Regions from separate parts of the Shewanella sp. M-Br genome, predicted to be linked through region 1. Evidence: predicted binding sites of a transcription regulator. Region 1 holds the regulator's gene; the other holds the start of a gene.
The links. Region 1 encodes sigma-54, which starts transcription at its own class of promoters, with help from an activator protein. Its sites were predicted from a motif close to GTTGGCACGNNNNTNGNNT; they were not measured.

Region 1 (7,884 bases):
TCCTTAACTGCACAGGCAAAGTGATTGTCATGGGAATGGGCAAATCGGGCCATATCGGCAATAAGATTTCTGCCACCCTCGCCAGCACAGGAACGCCCGCATTTTTTGTGCATCCGGGTGAAGCCAGCCACGGTGATCTCGGTGTATTAGCCGATAACGATGTGATTTTAGCGATTTCTAATTCTGGTGAGTCGAGCGAAATCCTCACCTTAATGCCCGTCATCCAACGTATGGGCGTACCCGTTATTGCGGTAACAGGCAAACCCGAATCGAACATGGCGCGCTTAGCTAAAGTGCATTTATGTATTGAAGTTCCAGAAGAGGCTTGCCCACTGGGACTCGCCCCAACGTCAAGCACTACCGCGACCTTAGTGATGGGCGATGCGATTGCCATTGCGCTACTACAAGCGAAAGGCTTTACCCGTGATGACTTTGCTATGTCCCATCCTGGCGGCGCTTTAGGGCGTAAGTTATTGTTAAAAGTCTGCGATGTCATGCATAGCGGTGATGACTTACCGCTCGTTAACCACGATATTTGCATCACAGAAGCCCTGTACGAAATCTCCAAAAAAGGCTTAGGCATGACGGCGATTATCGATGATCAGCGCAAGCTGGTTGGTATCTTCACCGATGGTGATTTACGCCGCGTTATCGATGCCGAAGTAAATCTACGCACTACACCCATCGCCGATGTGATGACCCGTAACTGCGTGACCATCACAGACGGTGTGTTGGCCGCTCAAGCGCTGCAAGTGATGGACTCAAAAAACATCAACGGATTAATTGTTATCGATAAAGACCGCCATCCAATCGGCGCTCTTAACATGCTAGACATGGTTAAAGCAGGAGTCATTTAATGCCACAGCAAGGATTTTACGGCCCAATCAGTGATGATGTGTGGCAACGCGCGCAAAAGATTAAACTGTTGATCTGTGACGTCGACGGGGTGTTTTCCGACGGTCGTATTTACCTAAGCAATAGCGGCGAAGAGCTAAAAGCCTTCCACACTCGCGATGGCTATGGCGTGCGCTCGATACTCACCAGCGGTTTTAATCTTGCGGTTATCACTGGACGTCAATCCAAAATCGTTGAAAACCGTATGACGGCGCTTGGGGTTACCCATATCTACCAAGGCGTAGACAATAAGTTCGAGCCCTATGAAGCATTGCTCGCACTCTATGGTGTTACCCCAGAAGAAGTGGCTTATATCGGTGATGATATTGTCGATCTGCCAGTGATGAATGTCGTCGGTTTAGCGGTCAGTGTTGCTGACGGCCACCCCTATGTACGCCAATACGCCCATTTTGTGACTACGCTCAATGGTGGCCACGGTGCACTGCGTGAACTCACAGATCTGTTACTCCTAAGTCAAAATAAATTCACTTCGGCCCATGGAATGAGTATATGAGTCGTGTGACACTCGCGATTATCGCTTTTTTTGGAACTGCACTAGCGCTTTACTGGCAGGTCCAGAACAAACACAGCGGTGATACCGATAACAGAGTAAAAGATCAAAATACCCCAGATTTCATCGTTGAAGATCTGCGCAGTGTTGAGTTCAATGAACAAGGGCTAGTCAATAGCCGTGTGACGGCGAAACACATGGAACATTATGATTCAACGAATCAAACTTACTTTACTCAACCTGTTTATCTTGTTTATCCAGACCAAGGTAAAGCACAATGGCAACTCAGAGCAGATCAGGGCAAGCTAAACAAGGAAACGGGCAAGGTTGTATTAGAAAACAATGTTATTATTGATGCCATTAGCCCAGAAGAACCGATCCAGACCTTGTCCACCAGTTATCTGGAACTCGATCTCAATACGATGATAATGACCTCTGACCGCACCATTTACGTCACAGGGAAAGATTTTAATATTCAAGGCCAAGGCCTTTATGCCGACCTCAACGCGCAAGAAGTGCAATTGACCAGTCAGGTAGTAGGAACATATGAAGCAAAATAACGTATTACTTGCCAGCCTAATGCTAATTATGAGCATGAGTGCTTTCGCGAAAGTGGGCGACTTAAAGCAAGAAGTCAAAATTAAAGCTGTGAGCCAAACTGCGGATATCAAAAACAACCAGATCATCTTCTTTGGTCCGGTTGAAGTTACCCAAGGCTCAATAAAAATCCAAGCAAATGAACTGCGTGCATTTTCCGCTGAAGGTGAAAATAGCAAAACTTTAGTCGCCACAGGCAACCCTGCTACGTATAGCCAGATATTAGACGATGGCCGTCCTGCATCGGCCAGCGCGAAAGAAATTCGTTACGATATGGCAAGCCGCACCTTAACACTGAAAGGTATGGCGTCATTAGATCAAGCGGGTAGCCAAGTTACAGGCAATTTAATCCGCTATAACATGATTCAACAGAAATTGATGGCCGAGAGTACTGGCAGTGGTGACGATCGCGTGATCACTATTATTCAGCCAGAAAACTATCAAGATGATGCTAAATCAGATGCTCCAGCGGATAAACCTGTGAAAAAGCAGGACTCTAAATGACCCAAATCACCTTAAGAGCACAAAATCTGGCGAAAAGTTACAAGAGTCGCCAAGTGGTTAAAGACGTCAGTCTGACGGTAAAAACCGGTCAAGTCGTTGGCCTACTCGGTCCAAACGGTGCAGGTAAAACCACGACCTTTTACATGGTTGTCGGGCTAGTGAAGAGCGATAAGGGACATATCTTTATCGACGATGATGATTTAACCGCAGATCCTATGCATCTGCGTGCCCGCAAAGGCATAGGTTACTTACCGCAGGAAGCCAGTATCTTTCGTAAGCTAACTGTTCATGACAACATCATGGCCGTACTGCAAACTCGTAAAGAACTTAAAAACGAAGAACGAGAAGAAGAACTAGAACATCTGCTCGAAGAGTTTCATATCACCCACATCCGTGACAGCCAAGGCATGTCATTGTCGGGTGGCGAACGTCGTCGCGTCGAAATTGCGCGGGCTTTAGCCGCTAATCCTAAGTTCATTTTGCTCGATGAACCGTTTGCCGGCGTCGATCCTATTTCAGTTATCGACATCAAGAAGATTATCGAACAACTCAAAAGTCGCGGCCTTGGCGTACTGATCACAGACCATAATGTCCGCGAGACATTAGATGTATGTGAACATGCTTATATTGTGAGTCACGGAAACCTGATTGCCGAAGGAACTCCAGCAGAGATCTTAGACAATCAGCAAGTTAGGGCTGTGTACTTAGGTGAACAATTCAGGCTATAGTTAATCGAGCGAAGCCAATGGAGGCAATTTATACCGCCATTGGGCTTCACTCAAGATAATAATAAGCGACCTCATCCAACAATAATAACGTAGGGATCAGCGGTAACATGAAAGCGTCACTCCAGCTCAAACTGGGTCAACAGTTAACCATGACGCCACAATTACAACAGGCCATACGTCTGTTGCAACTGTCGTCATTAGAACTGCAGCAAGAGATCCAGCAAGCATTAGATTCTAATCCCCTTCTCGAGCTGGAAGAGGATCAATTCGACGCCACTAAAACCCCTGTAAACCAAACGCTATCCGATACGGATTTCAGTGAATCTAGCACTCTGCCACCAGAAAAAGACAGCTCCACCATAGACACGGCAGAGTCGCTAACCAAAGAATCCATGCCCGATGAGCTCCCCATGGACACCACATGGGATGAAGTGTTTACCGCCTCCCCAAACTCAGGCCCCGGCGGCAGTCGTGAAGACGATATGCCCTTCCAAGGCGAGACCAGTGAAGGTTTGTACGAACACTTAGAATGGCAAAAAAACCTCACGCCGTTTTCTGAAACCGATTTAGCCATTGCCACCGCCATTATTGATGCAATCGACGATCAGGGCTATCTCACCCAAAGCACTGAAGAAATTCTCGAAGCCATGGGCAATCCTGAAGTTGAGCTTGACGAAGTCGAAGCCGTACTCAAGCGCATTCAGCATTTTGATCCCATAGGCGTTGCCGCCCGCGATTTAAGTGAATGCCTGCTGATCCAACTGTCGCATTTCGCCGCTGATACTCCCAACCTAGAAAACGCCCGTATGCTGATCAAAGATCATTTAGATCTGATCGCCGCCCGTGATTTTAGGTTGTTGATGCGTAAGACTAAATTAAAAGAAGATGAATTAAGGGATGGTATAGCACTCATCCAAACCCTCAATCCTCGCCCAGGTTTGTTGATCACGCCCAATAATGACGAATACGTTATCCCAGATGTGTCTGTGTCGAAGAAAAATGGCCGCTGGGTCGTTGAGCTTAATCCTGACTGCATGCCCAAAATCAATGTAAATCAACATTATGCTTCTATGGCACGCAGCACAAAAAACCAAGCCGATAGCCAATTTATTCGCGGCCATCTGCAAGAGGCTAAATGGTTTATTAAGAGTCTAGAAAGCCGTAACGACACTTTGCTTAAAGTTGCTAATTGCATAGTGCAATATCAGCAAGGTTTCTTTGAGTATGGTGAAGAAGCCATGAAGCCTATGGTGCTTAACGATATTGCTGAAGCGGTAGAAATGCATGAGTCCACCATCTCACGGGTCACAACTCAAAAATACATGCATACCCCTAAGGGACTTTTTGAACTAAAATACTTCTTCTCTAGCCACGTCGGGACTGACGATGGTGGTGAGTGCTCATCCACAGCAATCAGAGCCTTTATAAAGAAACTGGTGGCAGCGGAAAACCAGAAAAAACCATTAAGCGATAGTAAGATGGCACAACTTCTGGCAGAACAAGGGATCAACGTAGCCCGCAGAACCATTGCGAAGTACCGAGAGGCTATGCTTATTCCACCTTCTAATCAGCGTAAAAGTTTATAACCTACAGTGGATATCGGAGGACGTTTCTATGCAAATAAACCTAAGTGGACACCATGTCGAAATTACCGAATCGTTACGTGCATATGTAGAAGAAAAGTTTTCAAAACTTGAACGCCATTTCGAACAGATCAATAATGTGCACGTTGTGCTCAATGTTGAGAAAATGCAACAGATTGCTGAAGCGAGAATAAACCTCATAGGTGGTGAAGTTTTTGCAACTTCAGAGCATGCTGACATGTATGCCGCTATAGACGCCCTGATTGACAAGCTTGACCGTCAGGTTATTAAACACAAAGAGAAGTTAACAAAACACTAATAATGGAACTTTGTACCATACTGCGGCCGGAGTGCACTACCTGCGCCACTCCGGGCAGCAAGAAAAAGGTACTGGAACTCATCAGCGACTTAGTCGCTGCCCAGTACCCGACCCTCTCATCTCAAGAGATATTCGAAAGCCTAGTGGCGCGCGAAAAGATGGGGAGCACAGGTATAGGTAACGGCATCGCCATTCCACATGGTCGACTAGCCGATATAGATCAGCCCATTGCCATACTAATTAAGTGTGAAGAGCCGATAGCATTTGATGCTATCGATAAGCAACCTGTTGATATTTTATTTGCACTACTGGTGCCTGCAGACCAATGTCAGCAGCACTTAAGTACCTTGTCTTGCATGGCCGAAAAGCTGAGCGACAAGCAAATATTAAAGCAATTACGCAAGACGCATGATGAAACGGAACTCTATCAGGTAATCACTGGATGAAACTGGTCATAGTGTCGGGCCGCTCAGGCTCAGGCAAATCTGTCGCCCTTAGGGTACTCGAAGATCTCGGCTATTATTGTGTCGATAACCTTCCCTTGCCATTGATTGGCAGTTTGCTTGAGCAACTCAAAGGCAGTAACGATCTCGTCGCCATCAGTGTCGACGTGCGTAACATGCCTGAGCAGGATAAGGTCTTAGTGAAACAACTCGCTAGCCTACCTCCAGATACTGAGTTAACGAGCTTCTTCCTTAACTCCAGCGATAAAATTCTGCTCAAGCGTTACAGCGAAACCCGCCGTTTGCATCCTTTGTCGAAGAGCCGAGTCTCTTTGCAAGAAGCGATAAAGCTGGAGGGGAAACTGCTCGAGCCTATGTCAAAACTGGTCGATCACTACATAGATACGTCGAATTTGAATATCTATGATTTAAGCGACCAAGTCAGACAAATTCTCCTTGGTAGTGTCGATAAAGAACTCGTGATCAACTTCGAGTCCTTTGGCTTTAAGCACGGAATGCCCACCGAAGCCGACTTTATGTTCGATGTACGCTTTCTGCCCAATCCCCACTGGGAGTTGGCGCTGCGGCCATTGACTGGCTTAGATGAACCCGTGGCTGAGTTCTTAAATCGCCAACCACTGGTCAATAAGTTCATCTGGCAAATAGAAAATTTACTGGAGACTTGGCTGCCGCACCTCGAGCGTAACAATCGCAGTTATTTAACTGTGGCCATTGGCTGCACAGGTGGACAGCACAGATCAGTTTACGTCGCAGAGCAATTGGCAAAACGCTTTAGTAACGGTAAACATAAAGTTTATGCCCGTCATCGAGAGCTCAACAATGCCAAAGCTTGAACGTCAGATAACCATCTGTAATAAGCTCGGTTTACATGCCCGTGCCGCCACTAAGTTGGTGGTACTGGCTTCCGAGTTTGATGCGACCATCACCTTAATCCAAGGCGATAAACAAGCATCGGCCGCCAGTGTGCTTGGCTTGCTGATGCTTGAAACTGGCATGGGTAAAACCATCAAGCTTATCGCCGAAGGCCCAGATGCAGAGCCGGCTCTCGATGCCATTTGTGCCTTAATCGACGCTAAGTTTGACGAAGCCTGTTAGTTTCACTTCACACTAAGCACTTCATCGTTAGTTTCACTTCATGTCTAGTTTTAAAAACTTGCCATTCACACATGGCAAAACATTTGTCGCTCGACGATACAAGCCACAGGCGATTACACTAGCGGTCATTGCGCTGGCCTTAACCTTACCTTAGCCGTCTTAATCTATGTCATCGACTGACGCTTAGTCACCGCAAAATCCTAGCCCAACACTAAGATCTCAAACCAATTTGCCGCACAATGGAGGACAAATGCCCGTAGATAATGCAGAAAACGATCACACCGGACATAGTCTTGACCAGTTAAACCAAGCGCTTAGCAGCGGCATGTTCGTGCATGTGCGTAATATGCTGCAAAAAATGGCCGCCTCAGATATCGCGCTGATCTTAGAATCATCACCGCCAAGTGCCAGACAAGTATTGTGGCAGCTCATCGATCAGGAACAAATAGGCGACATACTCGATGAGTTGAGTGAAGAACTCAAAGACCCACTGATCCGCAGCATGAGCCCTGAGCGAGTCGCGAAAGCGACAGCAAGCATGGACACCGACGATCTCGCCTATATTCTGCGAAGTCTTCCCGACGCCGTTTACAAACAAGTATTGCAGTCGATGACGGAGCAAAATCGCCTGAGGGTAGAACAAGCCCTATCTTATCCAGATGAGACCGCCGGCAGCTTGATGAATACGGATACAGTCACCTTAAGACCCGATGTGAATATCGATGTGGTGCTGCGCTATCTTCGGCAAAGGGGCAACCTACCCGACACCACAGATACCTTATATGTGGTCGACAAACAGGACAAAGTCCTTGGCGGTGTTAGGCTGGCAGATCTGCTGACTTGCGCGCCAAGCACCACAATTCGCAATATCATGGATCCCAATATTCAAAGTATTCCGGTGAGCATGTCCGACAGCGAAGTCGCGCAGAAATTCGAACGCAATGACTGGGTATCGGCACCTGTCGTCGACTGTGATGGTAAGCTGCTCGGGCGTATCACAATCGATGACGTAGTCGATGTTATCCGCGAAGATGCTGAACATTCCATGATGGGTATGGCGGGGATGGACGGAGATGAAGATACTTTTGGTCCTGTGCTAAAAAGTACCCTACGTCGCTCGCTCTGGCTCACTATAAACTTATTCGCCGCCCTGCTTGCCTCGTCGGTCAGCAATATGTTTGAAGGCACT
Region 2 (7,884 bases), on a different contig from region 1:
CATGTTGATGGTTATGGTGGTCTTTGGTGCGGCAACGACACCAACTCGAGTGCGTTTATTATTGGCGATGGCGATTACCTTTGCGATAGCACCCGTTCTTCCTCCAACTCAAAATGTGGATTTATTTTCGTTAAGCGCAGTATTTATCACGGCGCAGCAAATCATTATTGGCGTTGCCATGGGGTTTGTGACTCAAATGGTAATGCAAGTCTTTGTGCTCACTGGACAGATCATTGGTATGCAGACCAGTTTAGGCTTTGCCTCTATGGTTGACCCCGGTTCTGGCCAACAAACACCCGTTATTGGTAACTTTTTCCTTTTATTGGCGACATTGATTTTCTTAGCAGTGGACGGCCATCTTTTGATGATCCGTATGCTAGTGGCAAGCTTTGAAACTTTGCCAATTTCTAATCAAGGCTTAACACTGACAAGTTATCGATCACTGGCTGATTGGGGGTCGTATATGTTTGGTGCGGCACTCACTATGTCGATATCTGCGATTATCGCCTTGTTATTAGTTAACTTGTCTTTCGGAGTCATGACCCGCGCCGCGCCGCAATTGAATATTTTCTCTATTGGTTTTCCGATCACTATGATTGGTGGACTGTTTATTCTGTGGTTAACCCTAACACCGGTAATGGCACACTTCGATGAAGTATGGTCGACGGCTCAAGTGCTGCTTTGCGATATGTTAGCGCTCCAATGTAACGCTGATGGCTTGATATGATGGGATTAGGAGAGGCCCATGGCTGAAGAATCAAGTGGCGAACGTACAGAGGAACCCACGGGGAGGCGTCTAGAACAGGCGCGGGAAAAAGGACAGATTGCACGTTCGAAAGAACTCGGGACTGCAGCGGTATTGATTTCGGCGGCATGTGGGTTTTATATGCTAGGCCCAAGTTTGGCCATTAGCCTAACTCGGGTGTTTGAAATTGTATTTACCATGGATAGGGCGCAAATTTTTGATACGAATGAAATGTTCAACGTGTGGGGCGTTGTTGCGAGTGAAATAGCCTGGCCCATGGCTAAAATTATGTTGCTGATTGTAGTTGTTGCGTTTATCGGTAACGTCTCTCTTGGTGGGATCAATTTTTCAACCCAAGCTATGATGCCAAAAGCCAGTAAAATGAGTCCCCTTGCTGGTTTTAAACGCATGTTTGGCGTGCAGGCTCTGGTTGAACTCACCAAAGGCATTGCTAAATTTTCGGTAGTAGCGTTTTCTGCTTATTTTTTATTAAGCTTCTATTTCAATGACATCATGTTGCTGTCTAGCGACCATCTTCCTGGTAATGTTTACCATGCATTAGATTTGTTGGTTTGGATGTTTATCCTGTTATGTTCCTCGATTTTGTTTATTGTCGTCATAGATGTGCCATTTCAACTTTGGAATCACAACAAACAACTTAAGATGACCAAACAAGAAGTAAAAGATGAGTATAAAGATACTGAAGGGAAGCCTGAAGTCAAAGGGCGAGTACGGCAGATGCAACGCGAGTTGGCTCAACGTCGAATGATGGCCGAAGTACCCAATGCCGATGTAATAGTTGTTAACCCAGAGCATTTTGCGGTAGCAATTAAATATGACGTGCAGCGTTCAGTCGCGCCTTTCGTTGTTGCCAAAGGTGTCGATGATGTCGCATTTAAAATTCGTGAGATTGCAAGGGCCCATAATGTGACAATCGTCTCTGCCCCGCCATTAGCAAGAGCTATATACCATACGACTAAGCTAGATCAACAAATCCCTGAAGGGTTGTTTACCGCCGTGGCACAGATTTTGGCTTATGTATTTCAGTTGCGCCAGTACCAAAAAGGTCGAGGACGCAAGCCTATCCCAATCCCGCTTAATCAACCCATTCCCGATGAGTTAAAATATTAAGACCTAAGCTAAAAATTCTTTGAAGTCGTGATATTATTGCAGACCAATACGCTATTGGCGTATTTTTTGCTTTCATGCTGTCATACGTCAAAGTTTAGGTAAATATGAATGGATGTTAGAGCGACTTTAGGTCAAGTAAAACAAATGCGCTTGAGTACGTTTAAAGGTATAGGCACTCCTATACTCGTACTCGCAGCATTGGCCATGATAGTTTTACCTATCCCTCCATTTCTATTAGACATACTCTTTTCATTCAACATAGCCTTAGCGCTCATCGTATTATTAGTCGCAATTTATACTGATAGACCGTTGGATTTTGCTGCTTTCCCAAGTGTCCTGCTAGTGGCGACGTTATTACGTCTTGCGCTGAACGTTGCCTCTACTCGTGTGGTTTTACTTGAGGGTCATAATGGCGGTGATGCCGCGGGTAAGGTGATTGAGGCCTTCGGTTCTGTGGTTATCGGTGGTAACTATGCCGTTGGTTTAGTGGTATTTATCATTTTGATTATCATCAACTTTGCAGTGGTGACTAAAGGTGCTGGTCGTATCGCTGAAGTTAGCGCCCGCTTTACCTTAGATGCTATGCCTGGTAAGCAAATGGCAATCGATGCCGATTTAAATGCCGGAACCTTAAACCAAGATCAAGCAAGATTACGCCGTGCTGAAGTGACCCGTGAAGCCGATTTCTATGGTGCGATGGACGGTGCGTCCAAATTCGTTAAAGGGGATGCGATTGCCGGTATCATGATCTTAGTGATCAACATCGTAGGTGGCTTCATCATAGGAATTGTGCAGCATGGTTTAAGTTTCTCTGAAGCAGTTGAAATTTATACCTTACTGACTATCGGTGATGGTTTAGTGGCGCAGATCCCAGGTTTATTATTGTCAATCGCCGCAGCCTTGATGGTGACTCGTCAAAACGAGTCGGGTGATATGGGCCAAATGATGATGAGTCAGATGTTTGACAGTCATAAGTCATTGGGTATCGCCGCCGGAGTCCTGTTTGTCATGGGTATTGTTCCTGGTATGCCACACATGGCGTTTTTAAGCTTTGCCTTTATGACTGCTGGTGCAGCTTATTTTGTTTATAAACGAAATGAAAACAAACGTCTTAAAGCGCTAGAACAAGTGAAATCGGGTCCAATAGAAAGACAAGATAAAGAGCCTAAAGAGCTAGGTTGGGACGATGTACATCATGTTGATACTATTGGTCTTGAGGTCGGATATCGTTTGATCCCTCTGGTTGACAAGGGCCAAGGTGGCGAGTTACTAAGCCGCATTAAAGGCGTGCGTAAAAAGTTGTCTCAGGAATTAGGCTTCTTAGTGCCCGCGGTGCATATTCGCGATAACTTAGATTTATCGCCTAATGCGTATCGCATTTCATTAATGGGCGTCGTCGTCGGAGAGGCAGATATTCGTCATGATTGCGAATTGGCGATCAACCCTGGTCAAGTCTATGGCAAACTCGATGGTATCGAAACGCGCGACCCCGCCTTTGGTCTGGAAGCTGTATGGATCGCTCCTGAGTTACGTGAGCACGCACAAACATTAGGTTATACCGTCGTCGATGCCGCGACGGTTGTTGCAACTCATATTAGTCAATTACTCACAAATAATGCTGCTAAGTTGTTAGGCTACGAAGAAGTGCAACAACTGATGGATATGCTTGCAAAACACTCACCTAAGCTGGTTGATGGGTTTATTCCAGATATCATGCCACTAGGACATGTCGTAAAAGTGATGCAGAACCTATTAAATGAAGGGGTTTCAGTTAGAGACTTGCGTACTATAGTGCAAACTTTGTTAGAATATGGCACTAAGAGTAATGACACTGAAGTCTTGACTGCCGCTGTACGTATCGCTTTGAAACGTATGATAGTTCAGGAAATCTCAGGCCCAGAGCTCGAAATCCCCGTCATTACTTTGGCGCCAGAGTTGGAACAGATGTTGCATCAGTCAATGCAAGCAACCGGTGGTGATGGTCCTAATATTGAACCCGGTCTTGCAGAACGCATGCAGCAGTCCCTTGCCGATGCGGCTCAGAAGCAAGAAATGGTCGGACAACCCGCCATATTGTTGACGTCAGGTATGTTACGCGCGACGCTGTCACGCTTTGTTAAACATACTATTCCTAATCTCAGAGTCATTTCATATCAAGAAATACCTGATGAGAAGCAAATACGTATCGTATCTGCAGTCGGCCAGTAGAGGACGCATAAGTGAAGATTAAACGATTTTTTGCCAAAGACATGCGCGCCGCACTGGCCCAAGTGAAAGAAACACTCGGCTCAGATGCCGTCATTATGTCAAATAAAAAAGTGAACGGTGGCATCGAAATTGTCGCTGCCGTTGACTATGACGAACCTAAAGCGAAAACTGCAGCCACTGCGCCAGCACCGACCTTTATGGACGTGAGCGACGATCTCGTGTCCCTAGGTGCTAAGCAGCCAGTCCGTGTAGAAACTCGCGCTAAGCCAGCCGCACCAGCAGACTCATTACAAGCCTTACTTGAGAAGCAGCAAAGCCGTTTGAATCAACAAATGTCACATCAGCAAGTTGATGCTGAGTTACCTGCATGGGCTAAGGGCTTACAAGCCCCTACTGCTGTGAAACCAGAACGTCGTGAAGTGCCTTCCTCGTTTGATAAAAAGCCACAAACATCACAGAAACAAAGTGCTGATATTGAAGCTATGCGTGATGAATTAGCATCACTGCGTAATTTACTGACACATCAAGTATCCTCCTTGATGACGGAACATAAAAAACGCATCGATCCCGTCGGTGCTATGCTCGAAGCCAAATTGCTTGAGGCTGAATTCTCCCCTGCGGTTGCGAATAAATTAGCCGCGCTGAGTCAGCATTATACGCCAGCTGAATTAGTCAGAGCATTACCACAAAGTCTTGCGAATATGCTTGATAATCAGGGCGATGACATTGTTAAGCAGGGCGGAGTGGTTGCATTAGTTGGTCCTACTGGGGTTGGTAAAACAACGTCATTAGCTAAACTTGCTGCCCGTTTTGCGGCACATCATGGTGCTGAACATGTTGCTTTAATTACCACAGATCATTATCGCATCGGAGCCTATGAGCAATTAGCAACTTATGGCAAAATAATGGGCTGCCCAGTAAAGCAAGCTCATGATCTAAATGAATTAGAGCAAATTCTCTATCAGTTTAGGAATCGCAAGCTAGTATTGATAGATACGGCTGGCATGGGACAGCGAGATATGCGCCTTTACCAGCAACTTGATAATTTAACTGCAAATAGCAGGATACCTATCCGCAGTTATCTGGTACTGTCTGCGACAGGGCAGCGCCGTGTGCTGCAAGATGCAGTCAATCATTTTAAACGCATTCCCCTATCTGGTGTCGTTCTCACAAAACTCGATGAATCTGTGTCGTTAGCAGGGGCATTAAGTGTGTTGATCCAAAACGGATTACCATTAAGTTATATTACTGATGGACAAAGAGTTCCTGAAGATATGAAAGTTGCGGATACCCTAGATTTAGCCCAGCAGGCACTCGCAGCGTTAGATAGTACAGAACAACAATCATTACAAGACACAGCGTGGTCAGATAATATGGCCTGTGCATTTGAGTAGATTTATGACCCTGGATCAAGCAAGTGGTTTACGTATGATGAATCAACCCTATAACGAAAAAGTGAAAGTAATCGCGGTCACAGGTGGCAAAGGAGGCGTGGGTAAAACCAGCGTTTCTATTAATACTGCTGTGGCATTAGCCGAAAAAGGCAAGCGTGTCTTGGTACTTGACGCTGACCTTGGCTTAGCAAACGTCGACGTCATGCTGGGTATTCGTGCCGAGCGTAACCTCTCTCATGTTCTCTCTGGTGATGCAGAGCTTGACGATATTATCGTGCGTGGTCCTAAGGGGATAGGCATAGTACCTGCCACCTCAGGAACACAGGGGATGGTGGAATTAAGCCCTGCGCAACATGCTGGATTAATCCGTGCATTTAGTGAGATGCGGACTCAGTTTGATATTCTAGTCGTAGATACTGCGGCTGGGATCTCAGATATGGTGCTCAGTTTCTCACGTGCTTCGCAGGATGTGCTAGTCGTTGTTTGTGATGAACCCACTTCGATTACCGATGCCTACGCCCTGATTAAAATTCTCAGCCGTGAGCATGGCGTGTTCCGTTTTAAAATAGTTGCCAATATGGTGCGTAGTTTACGCGAAGGTATGGAATTATTTGCTAAACTCAGTAAAGTGACCGACAGATTTTTAGATGTTGCACTTGAATTAGTCGCCACGATTCCATTTGACGAAAACTTACGTAAATCAGTTCGTAAACAAAAATTGGTGGTTGAAGCTTATCCTAAATCACCAGCGGCGATTGCGTATCAAGGATTGGCAAATAAAATTTTGAGCTGGCCTGTGCCGCAGCAACCTGGTGGGCATTTGGAGTTTTTCGTTGAGCGTTTAGTACAACGACCAGATTTTCAAGAGGAAAAAACGAGTGAATAAAGCCGCTGCGTATACTTGTTTAGACAATAAATCGTCGATCGTTGAACAGTATGCTCCGTTGGTTAAAAGAATTGCGCATCATTTACTCGCCAGACTACCTGCATCTGTGCAGTTAGATGATTTACTCCAAGCTGGGATGATGGGGTTACTAGAAGCATCATCCAAGTTTGATGGTGGCAAGGGTGCGAAATTTGAAACCTTCGCCGGCATACGCATACGTGGAGCCATGTTAGATGAAATTCGTCGTGGCGACTGGGTCCCTCGTTCCGTTCATCGTAACAATCGTAAGGTTGCACATGCTATTGATGAGTTAGAGCAAGAACTGGGCCGTGATGCACGCGACACAGAAATTGCAGAAAAACTTGATATGACGCTCGATGAGTACCATCATATTCTTAACGATGTTTCTGTCGGAAAAATCATAGGGATAGAAGATTTAGGCGTATCTCAGGATATACTTACAGTGAGTGATCGGTCCGATGATGATTCATTTGAAGCATTAGCTGAGAACCAATTTCATTCTGCTCTGGTTGAGGCAATTAAATTATTGCCTGAAAGAGATGCATTAGTGTTATCCCTGTACTACGATGAAGCATTGAATTTAAAAGAGATTGGCGCCATTCTTGAAGTCAGTGAATCGCGGGTTAGCCAGATATTAAGTCAGGCAATGTTGCGATTGAAAGCTAAACTCAAGCACTGGACATAAGTATAATTATTAATCGAGCACAGAATGTCAGCTCACCGGAGGAAACCTTGGACAAGAATATGAAGATTCTCATTGTTGACGATTTTTCGACAATGAGGCGTATCATCAAGAACTTGTTGCGAGACTTGGGGTTTAATAACACCCAAGAAGCAGACGATGGCTCAACAGCCCTGCCGATGTTGCAAAAGGGGGATTTTGATTTTGTTGTTACAGATTGGAATATGCCTGGTATGCAAGGAATCGATCTGTTAAAAGCAATTCGCGCTGATGATTCGCTAAAGCATTTACCCGTATTAATGGTAACTGCTGAAGCAAAACGTGAACAGATTATTGCTGCCGCTCAAGCGGGAGTGAATGGTTATGTGGTTAAGCCTTTTACCGCTGCAACGCTGAAAGAGAAGTTAGATAAAATATTCGAACGACTCGCTTGAGCAAGGATGAGCTATGAAGTCACAAACATCAGGGCTCATCACGCTCGAGCAAGCTCAGCATTTAGTTGAATTATTAAGTGCAGGTGAGCAAAGTCAGGCAGATGATTTATTTCGGGAGCTTGCTGCTCCACTGCAACGAGAATTATTCGAAGAAGTAGGTAAATTAACTCGGCAACTTCATAGTGCGCTGATGGATTTTCAAGTTGATAATCGTCTTGCTGAATTAGCCAATACAGAGATCCCCGATGCCAAGCAACGTTTAAATTACGTTATTGACATGACCGAACAAGCTGCAAATAAAACCATGGATGCGGTTGAAGAATGTTTACCTTTGGCTAATGCCGTGACCGTAAATATTCAAAATGTCATGCCATCTTGGGACA

Region 2: the regulator sigma-54 is predicted to act here: its motif matches at 1,930-1,948, upstream of flhA (flagellar biosynthesis protein FlhA).

What each region holds. Positions count from the first base shown of each region.
Region 1 covers NZ_BJBV01000010.1:52,815-60,698, reverse strand. Annotated here, with positions in the region: gene AAA952_RS10200 (KpsF/GutQ family sugar-phosphate isomerase) at 1-857, shown strand, start outside; gene kdsC (3-deoxy-manno-octulosonate-8-phosphatase KdsC) at 857-1,408, shown strand; gene lptC (LPS export ABC transporter periplasmic protein LptC) at 1,405-1,965, shown strand; gene lptA (lipopolysaccharide transport periplasmic protein LptA) at 1,952-2,506, shown strand; gene lptB (LPS export ABC transporter ATP-binding protein) at 2,503-3,234, shown strand; gene AAA952_RS10175 (RNA polymerase factor sigma-54) at 3,342-4,820, shown strand; gene hpf (ribosome hibernation promoting factor) at 4,849-5,136, shown strand; gene ptsN (PTS IIA-like nitrogen regulatory protein PtsN) at 5,139-5,582, shown strand; gene rapZ (RNase adapter RapZ) at 5,579-6,433, shown strand; gene AAA952_RS10155 (HPr family phosphocarrier protein) at 6,420-6,695, shown strand; gene mgtE (magnesium transporter) at 6,946-7,884, shown strand, end outside.
Region 2 covers NZ_BJBV01000021.1:14,934-22,817, reverse strand. Annotated here, with positions in the region: gene fliR (flagellar biosynthetic protein FliR) at 1-727, shown strand, start outside; gene flhB (flagellar biosynthesis protein FlhB) at 746-1,876, shown strand; gene flhA (flagellar biosynthesis protein FlhA) at 1,985-4,084, shown strand; gene flhF (flagellar biosynthesis protein FlhF) at 4,096-5,478, shown strand; gene AAA952_RS16775 (MinD/ParA family protein) at 5,483-6,364, shown strand; gene AAA952_RS16770 (RNA polymerase sigma factor FliA) at 6,357-7,070, shown strand; gene cheY (chemotaxis response regulator CheY) at 7,118-7,501, shown strand; gene AAA952_RS16760 (protein phosphatase CheZ) at 7,515-7,884, shown strand, end outside.